One region of the Cupriavidus ulmosensis genome, then DNA from elsewhere that is predicted to be linked to it. Evidence: predicted binding sites of a transcription regulator. Region 1 holds the regulator's gene; each other region holds the start of a gene.
What was found. Region 1 encodes LexA, which represses DNA repair genes until DNA is damaged. Its sites were predicted from a motif close to ACTGTATNNNNATACAGT; they were not measured.
Positions count from the first base shown of each region.

Region 2: dinB (DNA polymerase IV) is a predicted target of LexA. The motif match lies at 1,697-1,714, and genes of this name have one in related genera.
Region 3: imuA (translesion DNA synthesis-associated protein ImuA) is a predicted target of LexA. The motif match lies at 1,295-1,312, and genes of this name have one in related genera.

Region 1 is NZ_CDRMWP010000001.1:2,535,831-2,539,101, reverse strand. Features, by position in the region: tRNA gene ACWTPI_RS11585 (tRNA-His) at 621-696, opposite strand; gene ACWTPI_RS11580 (hypothetical protein) at 855-1,025, opposite strand; gene lexA (transcriptional repressor LexA) at 1,146-1,802, opposite strand; gene ACWTPI_RS11570 (asparaginase) at 2,063-3,067, shown strand; gene rpsF (30S ribosomal protein S6) at 3,169-3,271, shown strand, end outside.
Region 2 is NZ_CDRMWP010000001.1:2,012,300-2,015,570, forward strand. Features, by position in the region: gene ACWTPI_RS09220 (hypothetical protein) at 1-310, opposite strand, end outside; gene dinB (DNA polymerase IV) at 471-1,634, opposite strand; gene ACWTPI_RS09230 (hypothetical protein) at 1,758-2,249, opposite strand; gene ACWTPI_RS09235 (23S rRNA (adenine(2030)-N(6))-methyltransferase RlmJ) at 2,596-3,271, opposite strand, start outside.
Region 3 is NZ_CDRMWP010000003.1:194,677-197,947, forward strand. Features, by position in the region: gene ACWTPI_RS34860 (hypothetical protein) at 1-1,109, opposite strand, end outside; gene imuA (translesion DNA synthesis-associated protein ImuA) at 1,345-2,046, shown strand; gene ACWTPI_RS34870 (Y-family DNA polymerase) at 1,973-3,271, shown strand, end outside.

The DNA of each region.
Region 1 (3,271 bases):
TGCCTTCCACATGTGGATGGCATGTCCGCCATGAATCGAGAGGCAGTGGCCGGGGCATCTTGCATGGCCACTCGATGGCGGTCAGGCCCCGAAGTCCGCAAGACATCGGACCTACGCATCGGCCAAAAAAGAAAACCCCGCCGGACACGAATGCCCGGCGGGGACAGGAAGCCGCACCGTACCCAGCGGAGGATGACGATGCGAGATTGAAGGCTATCAGGATGCGGAGACACGGACTGTCAACAACTGTCACCGCGGCTGCGGCCGCCGTTCCGCCAAAAAAAGCCGCTGGGCCGGGGGAGCGGCGCAGCGGCATCGGGAAGTGTCGAATATGAGCACCAGGGGATGGTGCCGCGGCCAGCATAAGAAGCAACGTACCGTTTGACTGTCAACAATTGCAAAATGACCGGCCTCGCATGCGCGATAAGCGGGTCGACTGGCGACGTTGGTTTGAGGAGGGGAGTCCGGGCAATGGCAAATTGGAGCATCGGTGCGATGCTTGCCAGCGGCAGAAAACAAAAACGGCGCCAGAGGCGCCGTTGGGTATATCCGCTTTTATCGGATATCTCGTATCGCGAACGGCTGGTTAATGCTCAAGCCGTCGATACCGAAGAGAATTCTGGGGTGGCTGATGGGACTCGAACCCACGACGACAGGAATCACAATCCTGGACTCTACCAACTGAGCTACAGCCACCGTCGTTGTCTTTCAGCTGAGTGCTGATCGACGAAAAACAAGATTATACAAACTTCATTGGCACATGGCTAGTACTTCGCCTCAAAAAATTTCATGAGGCTGGCGCATGCGGCGAATGGCAACCGTCTCCACGCTGCGCCACCACGCGGCACGCGCCATTACACGGACAGCTTGGGAAGGTCTTCCAGCTCGAGCATGCGGCAGATGGCGGCCATGCTGCCGACCATCGTGCGCCGCTGCGCGCCCTGGTAGATGCGCACGCCTTTGGACTGGCGGAACGGAACGGGCTTGACGGGGCGGCGGGTGGAGAAGCGATTGGCTGGGAGCATGGCTACACCTGGTGATTTGCAACAACAGTTGTCGGCATCCGCAGCGCGGATGGCGTTGGCATATCGGGTGCAGCTCGAGGCGGGCGAACCCGCTCCAGCCGCACTTGAGGCTTGGGGCTTTTAGAACGCGCCGGTACGGATCAGGCCGACGGCGATGCCTTCCAAGGAGAATTCTTCCCGGTCCGGCTGGACGATGATGTTGCTGAAGTCGGGGTTCTCCGCGATCAGTTCGATCGTGTCGCCGCGGCGGTTGAGGCGTTTGACGGTGACGTCCTCGCCGAGCCGGGCCACGACGATCTTCCCGTTGGCGGCTTCGCTGGCGCGCTTGACCGCGAGCAGGTCGCCGTCGAGGATGCCGGCGTCGCGCATGCTCAGGCCGCGCACGCGCAGCAGGTAGTCGGGCTGGACTTCGAAGACGGAGGCATCGACCTGGTACTGGCGGTCGATGTGTTCGGCGGCCAGGATCGGGCTGCCGGCGGCGACGCGGCCGACCAGCGGCAGCGTCAGCTGCATGACGCCCGCCATCGGCAGCGAGAACTGGTCGGGCAACTCGGAGTCGCTGCGCGATACCTTGAGACGGATGCCGCGCGACGCGCCGGGGGTGAGTTCGATCACGCCCTTGCGGGCCAGCGCGCGCAGATGCTCTTCCGCGGCATTGGGCGAGGAGAAGCCGAACTTGGCGGCAATCTCGGCACGCGTGGGCGGAAAGCCGGTGTGCTGGAGAGTGCTGCGAATCAGGTCGAAAATCTGCTGCTGCCGCGGTGTCAGGGTCGCCATAGTCGCCGTTGTTCGCTGTTGTTTTCGCTGTTATTGGAGAGCACTGTACGTTTAAACAGTATGCTGTGATTTTATACAGTATCGAGTGAAGTGCAAGCGGAATTTTTAGGACGCGGCGCATCGACGAATAGTTTGCAACACGCCTGCCTGCGGGCGCGCCTTGCGGGTGCCGGGATGCGCAGGGTTACAATCCGCGGCACGCGGTGCCCGTTCCGGGTACGCGTTTTTTTCGACTCCAGGTTTCCTACACGTCCCCCGCCATGTCCTCACTGCGTCGCGTCGTTGTGCTTGCCACCGGCGGCACCATTGCCGGTTCTTCGTCCAATCCCGCCAGCAGCGCGAAGTACCAGGCCGCCACGGTGCCGGTGTCGGCGCTGCTCGGGGCCGTGCCCGCGCTTGGCGAGGTAGCGCGCATCGAGGCGGAGCAGGTGGCGCAGGTGGACAGCAAGGACATGTCGTTCGCGCTCTGGTCCAGGCTGGTCGAGCGGATCCGCTTCTGGTCGGCGCAGCCCGACGTCGCCGGCATCGTGGTGACGCACGGCACCGATACGCTGGAGGAAACGGCGATGGTGCTGCACCTGGCCTGCGAGGCCACGCTGCCGGTGGTGCTGACCGCGGCCATGCGGCCGTCGACTTCTCTGTCCGCGGACGGCCCGCTGAATCTGCTCGACGCGGTGCGCGTGGCCAGCCATCCGGCGTCGGTGGGGAAGGGTGTGCTGCTGGTCGTCAACCAGGAGATCCACGCCGCGCGCGACGCCGTGAAGGCGCACACGGCGGCGGTGAACGCCTTCGCTTCGCCGGCGGGCGGCCCGGTCGGTTATGTGCAGGACGATTTCGTCTGTTTCACCCGCGCCCCGCTGCGGCTGCCGGCCGCGGCCATGCCGGTGCCGGTGCCGGCGGCGTGGCCGCAGGTGGAAATCCTGGCCAGCTACGCGCAGCCGGGCCGGGTGATGGTCGATGCGCTGGTCGCGGCCGGGGTGAACGGCCTCGTGGTGGCCGCCGCGGGCAACGGCTCGATCCACCAGTCGCTGGCGGAGGCGCTGGCCGAGGCCGCCGCGGCGGGCGTGGCGGTCGTGCGCAGCTCGCGCACCGGGGCCGGGCATGTGGCGATGCCGGCGCAGCCGCGGCCGAGCGCCGGCGTCTTCGTGTCGGCCGGCGACCTGAATCCCTACAAGGCGCGCGTGCTGCTGCTGCTCACGCTGGCGGCCAGGCCGGCGCTGGCGGCGGATCCGGCGGCGTTGCAGGCGCTCTTTGCCGATAACTGAAGCAGCTTGCCCTATGCGTGGAAAGCGCGCTATACTTTAAGGCTATCCAACCTTGCCACACCGGACATGGCGCCCGGGTGGCTTATCCAAAAGGAGCGTCAATGCGTCATTACGAAATCGTATTTATCGTCCATCCGGACCAGAGCGAACAGGTTCCGGCCATGATCGAGCGTTACAAGACGCTGGTCACCTCGCAGGAAGGCC
Region 2 (3,271 bases), 520 kb from region 1:
GCAGGGAGTGGGTCAGGTAGCTGCCGTTGGCATCGGCTTCCAGTTTTTCGCTGAGGAGAAAGCGCTGCAAGGCGCTTTTGTCGGCGAACGCGGCACGCTGGGCGTTGTATTCCGCCAGCTTCCGGCTGGCCCGCAGAAAGCCGTCGCTCTTGTAGCTTGCGCTGGCCAGGTAGAGGACCGAGAACAGGAGGAACGCCACGGCCGGGGCGAAGATCGCCATCCGCCTCCAGTGCCGGCGCAGCCATTGCCACAGGGCGATGGCGGAGGGTGGCAGGGCAAGCGTGCTTTCCGGCGATCTGGCTTCCGACATGGTGTCTCTTTGAATCGATGGATGGAAATGCGCCGGTTGCGCGCCGGCTTACTAGAATCCATCAACACAGTGAGGCAATGGCTGGCGAATTTTCCTAAGCGGAATACTGAATCATCTCGATATTGCGTACTTGTTCGTAATTTGCGCGCCGGGCACCCGCTCAGCCGGCTTCATCGAACGGCAATTCGCCTTGCACAGGCAACGGCGCGAGGTCGTCTTCTCCGGCCACCGTCAACGCGCTGACCCTGACGCCCAGCAACCGTATCCTGCGGTCGAGCGTGACCCGTTTCACGCATTCGGTGGCGGCGCGCCGCAGTTGCACGGCGTCGGCGGTGGGCTCGGGCAGGCTCAGGTCGCGCGTGACGGTCTGGAAGTCGTCGTAGCGCAGCTTGACGCCAACGGTGCGGCCGACATAGCCCTTGCGGTGCAGGTCTTCGGCCAGACGCTGGCACAGGCCGGTGAAGATTTCGGAGAGGGCCTGGCGGTCCTGGCGCGGGTGGAGGTCGCGCTCGAAGGTGGTTTCGCGGCTCATGGACTTGGGTTCGGCGCTGACCACCACGCTGCGGTCGTCACGGCCCTGGGCGGTTTCCGCCAGCCACGCGGAGTAGCTGCGGCCGAAGTGGCTTTGCAGCAGGCCGAGGTCGGCATGGGCGAGGTCGCCGACGGTGGCGATGCCCAGGCCGGCGAGCTTCTCGGTGGCCTTGGGACCGATGCCGTTGACCTTGCGCACGGGCAGGGGCCAGATGCGCGCGGGGATGTCCGCGGCGGTGAGCAGGGTGAGCCCGTCGGGCTTGTCGAGTTCGGAGCCGATCTTGGCGAGCAGCTTGTTGGGGGCGATGCAGATGGAGCAGCTCAGTTGCGTGGCTTCGCGCACGGCCTGCTTGATGCGCGTGCCGAGTTCGGCCGGCTCGCCTTGCACGTCGCTGAGGTCGATGTAGATTTCATCGATGCCGCGGTCTTCGATCTGGTCGGTGAAGGCGTGGACGGCGGCCTTGAACAGGCGGGAGTAGTGCCGGTAGGAATCGAAGTCGGTGGGCAGCAGGATGGCGTCCGGCGCGAGCTGGGCGGCCTTCATCATGCCCATCGCGGAGAAGACGCCGAGCGCGCGCGCCTCGTAGGTCGAGGTGGTGACGACGCCGCGGCCGGCGTAGTCGCGCAGGCGGGCAAAGCGCCGGCTGCCGTCGGGCAGCGTCTCGGGCGTGGCGTTGCGCCCGCCGCCGATCACCACGGGCTTGCCGCGCAGTTCCGGGTACCGCAGGAGTTCGACGGAGGCGTAGAACGCGTCCATGTCCAGGTGGGCGATGCGGCGGGTTGCGGATGGCATTGGCGGCGGCTGGGATCGGGCGACGCCTGCGTCCTGCCGTGGCCGGGCGCAGCGTCTCCATGACTGTATGCATATACAGTATATCGAAGTCCGCGCCGGATACGGAATTGTCCGAGTGTGTGCCTAGCGCAGCAGGAAGGCGATGTCGTCGACGCTGATCTGCGCGGGCGGCACGCCGCGGCGCTGCTGGAACAGGATGTGCTGGAGCACCTGGCGGCGCTGGGCGGCGAAGACGGCGAGGTCGATCGGCGAGCCGGTGCGGGCGTAGTGCTCGATCAGCAGCTTGTAGGCGCGGTGACGCAGGCGCAGCGCTTCGCCGTCGGCGCGGAGCTTGCCGGCGTCCTCCGCCGCGGGCGGCTCGGCCGCGCGCAGGGCTTCGAGTGCGAGGGCGTGCAGGTCGCGGTAGCGGTCGAGTTCGGCCTGCGTGGTGCGCAGGCGCTCGCGCAGTTCGCGGACCTTGCGCTGCAGCCGCAGCGTCATGCCGACGCCGTGCTCGATCAGCGCGACGGTTTCCAGCGCATGGCTGGCCGCGGCGATGGTGTTCTTCCAGATTCCCCGGTCGGCCGCGTCGGCGTCCGTTGTCCAGCCGTTGCCGGCTCCGCTGAGTGTTTTCATATGACCCTTGTACCCGATGTCCGGCGGCCGGTCCTGTGGTGTCCGGTCCTGTCCGTGCGCACGGTGGCCGCGCTGGCGGCGGCCTGCCATGCCGATGGTGCCTCGTGCGTTCGGGTACGTGCCGGCATATTCCGTGTGTGTCAGGCGTGTTTCAGGCCTGTGTCACGCACGTGCCATGCCGCAGCCTCGCGCCGAGGTTTTGGGGATCGATGCTACGGTCTTAGCGGGCGCGGGCCAAGTAGAAGATGCTTAGATCTGGTTTTCCCGGCGCCTATGTCGCACCGTTGTCGGTGCCGTCGGTGCTGTCGGTGCCATCGGCAGTGCCATCATCGGCACCGTCATGACTTCAGTCTTCCCGCGCTTCGAGCGTGAAGCCGGCGCCGGCATCCTGGCCCAGCAGCGAGACCAGCGTGGGCATGGCCGCTTCCAGGTTTTCCTTGAGGCGCCACGGCGGGTTGACGATGAACATGCCGCTGCCGTGCAGGCCCAGCCCGCCGGCCACCGGCTGCTTGACCGTGAGCGTGACGTGCAGCCAGCTCTTGAGCGGCAGCTTCTTGAGCTGCACCGGCAACTGCACCGATTCGCGGCGCTGCACCTCGGGATACCAGATGGCATAGATGCCGGTGGCGAAGCGCTGCAGGCCGTCCTGCAGCGTGCGCACCACGCGGGCGTAGTCCTGCTTGTCCTCGTAGGAGGGGTCGACCAGCACCAGCGCGCGGCGCGGCGGGGGCGGCAGGATGGCGTTGATGCCGGTGAAGCCGTCGCCGTCGTACAGCATGACGCGGCGGCCGGCGCCGCGGAAGTTGTCGCGCAGCACCTGGATTTCCGTGGGGTGCATCTCGAACAGGCGCAGGCGGTCGGCGTCGCGCAGCATCTGCCAGGCCAGCCACGGCGAGCCCGGATAGTGCTGCAGACTGCCATCCGGGTTGAGCGTGCGCACCTGTTCCAGGTAGTCCTCCAGCACGGTGGGCATGGGCCGCTTGGCGGCGGCCTGCCACAGCCGGGCGATGCCGGTCTCGAAC
Region 3 (3,271 bases), on a different contig from region 1:
GCCAGGCTGACGACCGACGGGCTGGCGATGGGCGCGTCCGGCAGGCGGCTCCAAATGCCCGGGGACGTCAGCTGCAGCGTGCTGCTGTTGGTGCGGCCATCCGGGTAGGTCGCGGTCAGCGTCAGCGTCGCGGCATAGGCGTCGACCTGTGCGGCATCGATGCCGATCGTCAGACTGGTGCTGGTGGGCATGCCGACGATGGATGCGGCCGTGCCGCTTTGCTGGATCGACCACGCCAGCGTCGCCCGGCCGGCCAGGTCGGCGCCCGGCCCGTCGGTCAGCGTCGCCGTCACGGTGCCGGTGCGGCCCGGCTTCACGCTCAGCGACGGCGCCGAGAACGCGATCGAGGGCAGCGCCACCAGCGGCCGCGCCAGCGCCGCGTTGGCGCACAGCCGGTCGCCCGCCGGCGTGCTGGCGCACGCGGTGAGTTGCCCCGTGCCCGCCAGCGTGCCCATGGTGGAGACCTGCGCCGAATGGCTGTCCGCCGCCGGCGCGGCGGCGAACGTGGCGTTGTCGACCGCCCACGACCAGTCCGTCAGGTCGGCCGCGCCGTCGACGCCGTCCGAGCGCTGCACCACCGCGGTGACGACTTGCGCCGCTGCGCCGTAGTTGACCGTCAGCGTGGAGGGCGACAACGTCAGCACATAAGTCTTCGCGGGCGCGGCCTGCACCGTCAGGTGCGTGGTGCTGGTGGCCTGAGTACCGTCGGGCAGCGTCGCCGTGGCGACGATGTCGACCTCGCCGGGCGCGAGCATGCGCACCGAGGCATAGGTGCCCACCGGCTGCATCATGCTGGCCGCCGCCGGCGCCTGGTCGGAGGCCGACACGATTACCGCGACCGCTTCGTTGGACGACGACCACGCGAACCTGGCGCCCTTGACCTCGAGGCCGTCGGCGCCGAGCAAGGTAGCCTTCAGCGTCAACGTGCCGCCCTGCGCGGGCGCGGCCGTGCCGGTGTCGACGACGAGCCGGCTGCTGGGCGCCTGCGTGGTGGCTGGGGAAGATGGGGCTTCGTCGCTGCCGCAGGCGGACAGCAGGCCAGCGGCGAGGACAAGCGAGAGCAGGCCGGCCGCGCGAGACCGCGCGCCGGCATGGATACCTTGGAACATGTGACCTGACCCGTTTTTTGTTTGTTGGCAAGTGCGCGCCGCCGGCGTGCTCGGGCGACTCTAGCGACATGCTTCCCACTCTTCCATACCCCTTTGTGGCTATCAAGTTTTTGTAAAATGCACAAAAAATCACAAAGAAGGCCGGAGATGAGCTGCATAGAGCTTATTCTTGCTTCCACATGACCACTGTATAAATATACAGTAGACTGGTTTACAGATTGCTCTGAAACCAGCCATGCCCATTCCTCTCCCCGAGTCCATCCACCCTGCCCTCTGGCGCGCGTCCCAACTCGCCCGGGCCATCGGTCGTACCGTGCCCACGGGCTACCAGGAACTGGTCGGTGAACTCCCCGGCGGCGGCTGGCCGGCCAGCACACTGGTGGAAATGCTGGTCCAGCAGCCCGGCGTCGGCGAACTGCGCCTGCTACGGCCAGCCCTGCTGGCAAACACGCGCCCTATCGCGCTGATACAGCCCCCGCATGCGCCCCAGGCACTGGCCTTCGCCAATTGGGGCCTATCTCCCCGGCAACTGCTCTGGGTCCGCGCGGAACGCACCGCCGACGCCCTCTGGGCGACGGAACAGATGCTGCGCGCCGGTACGTGCGGCGCGGTGTTGCTGTGGCAGCAGCACATGCGCAACGACGCCCTGCGCCGGCTGCACCTGGCCGCGCAATCGGGGGAAGCGCTGTTTTACCTCATACGCCCTCTCGCCTGCGCGCGAGACGCGTCACCGGCGCCGCTACGGGTCGGCATCGTCCCAGCAGCTGGTGGCGCCGATCTTACCTTCTTCAAGCGCCGCGGCCCGCAGCAGGACAAGCCCGTCTTTGTTCCGCTGGCGCCCTCGCCCATCCTGCTTCGCCGTCATGCATCGCCTGTGGATCTGCCTGCGCCTGCCGCGCCTATGCCTCGAAGTGTTCCGGCCTCGTTGGTCCACTGAGCTGGCCGTGGCAGTCCTCGACAAGGACCGTGTACACCACGCCTCGCCGCTGGCCAGCGTCGCCGGCGTGCGGCCGCATATGCGCCGCGGCGGCGTGCAGACGATCGCGCCGCAAACCGTGCTCATCGAGCGCGACCCGGCGCGAGAGGCGGAGGGCCTGCGTGCGCTGGCCCTCGCCCTCCTGCAGTTTTCACCGTGTGTCGTGGGCGCCGAGGAAGACGCCGTGCTGGTCGACGTCTCCGCGAGCCTGCGGCTCTTCGGAGGTGCCCGTCGGCTACGCGCGCGCATGCGTGCGACCGCCGACGCGCTGGGCTATACCGTGGTGACCGGGTGCGCGTCCACAGCGCAGGCCGCATGGCTCCTCGCGCGCGCTGGCGGCGGTGTGTCGCTCAAGACAACCCGCCTCGGCCATCGGCTGGGCGCCCTCCCCGCTGCAACCCTGCCGGCCGCGCGCATCCATGCCGAGTGGTTGGACGGTCTGGGTTGCCGCACTCTGGGCGACTTGCGCCGCCTGCCGCGGGCCGGCCTGCAGCGGCACTGCGGCGCCGCCATCAACGAAGCACTCGACCGCGCACTGGGCGAGGCAGCGGAAGTGTTCGGCTGGCTGGAGGCGCCGCCGGAGTTTTCCGCGAGGGTGGACCTGCCCGACCGTATCGAGCATGTGGAGGCCACCCTGGTCTATGCCTCCGGGTTGATTGAGCAGCTGATCGGCTGGCTCACGGCGCGGCACCTGGCCATCACGCGCTTTGCCGTGTCCCTGCATCATGAGCGGGGTCGGGAGGCGATCCCGCCGACGGTCGTGGAGATCGCCTTGGCCGAGCCGAACTGGCATGCCGATCACCTGGTCCGCCTGCTGCGCGAGCGGCTGGCACGGCTGAGCGTCGACGCGCCCATGATCGCCGTGCAATTGGCGGCCATCGATACCCAGCCGCTGGCCCCGCCGAGCCAAAGCCTGTTCCCTGAACCGGGCGGCACGCCGGAGGACCACACCCGGCTGCTGGAGCTGCTCGTCGCGCGACTGGGCGCGGATCGCGTCCTGCAGCCGGCGCTGCAGCCCGACTACCGGCCCGCCGTCGCGAACGCCTGGGTGCCCGTGACGGACAAGATCCCGGCCGGAGCCGCCGCGCCGGCTTTGCCGCGGCCGGTCTGGTTGCTGGACCAGCCGATCCCCCTGCTCGAGCGCGAGCATCGCCCCTACTATGGGTCCCCGCTGCGCATGGTGTCC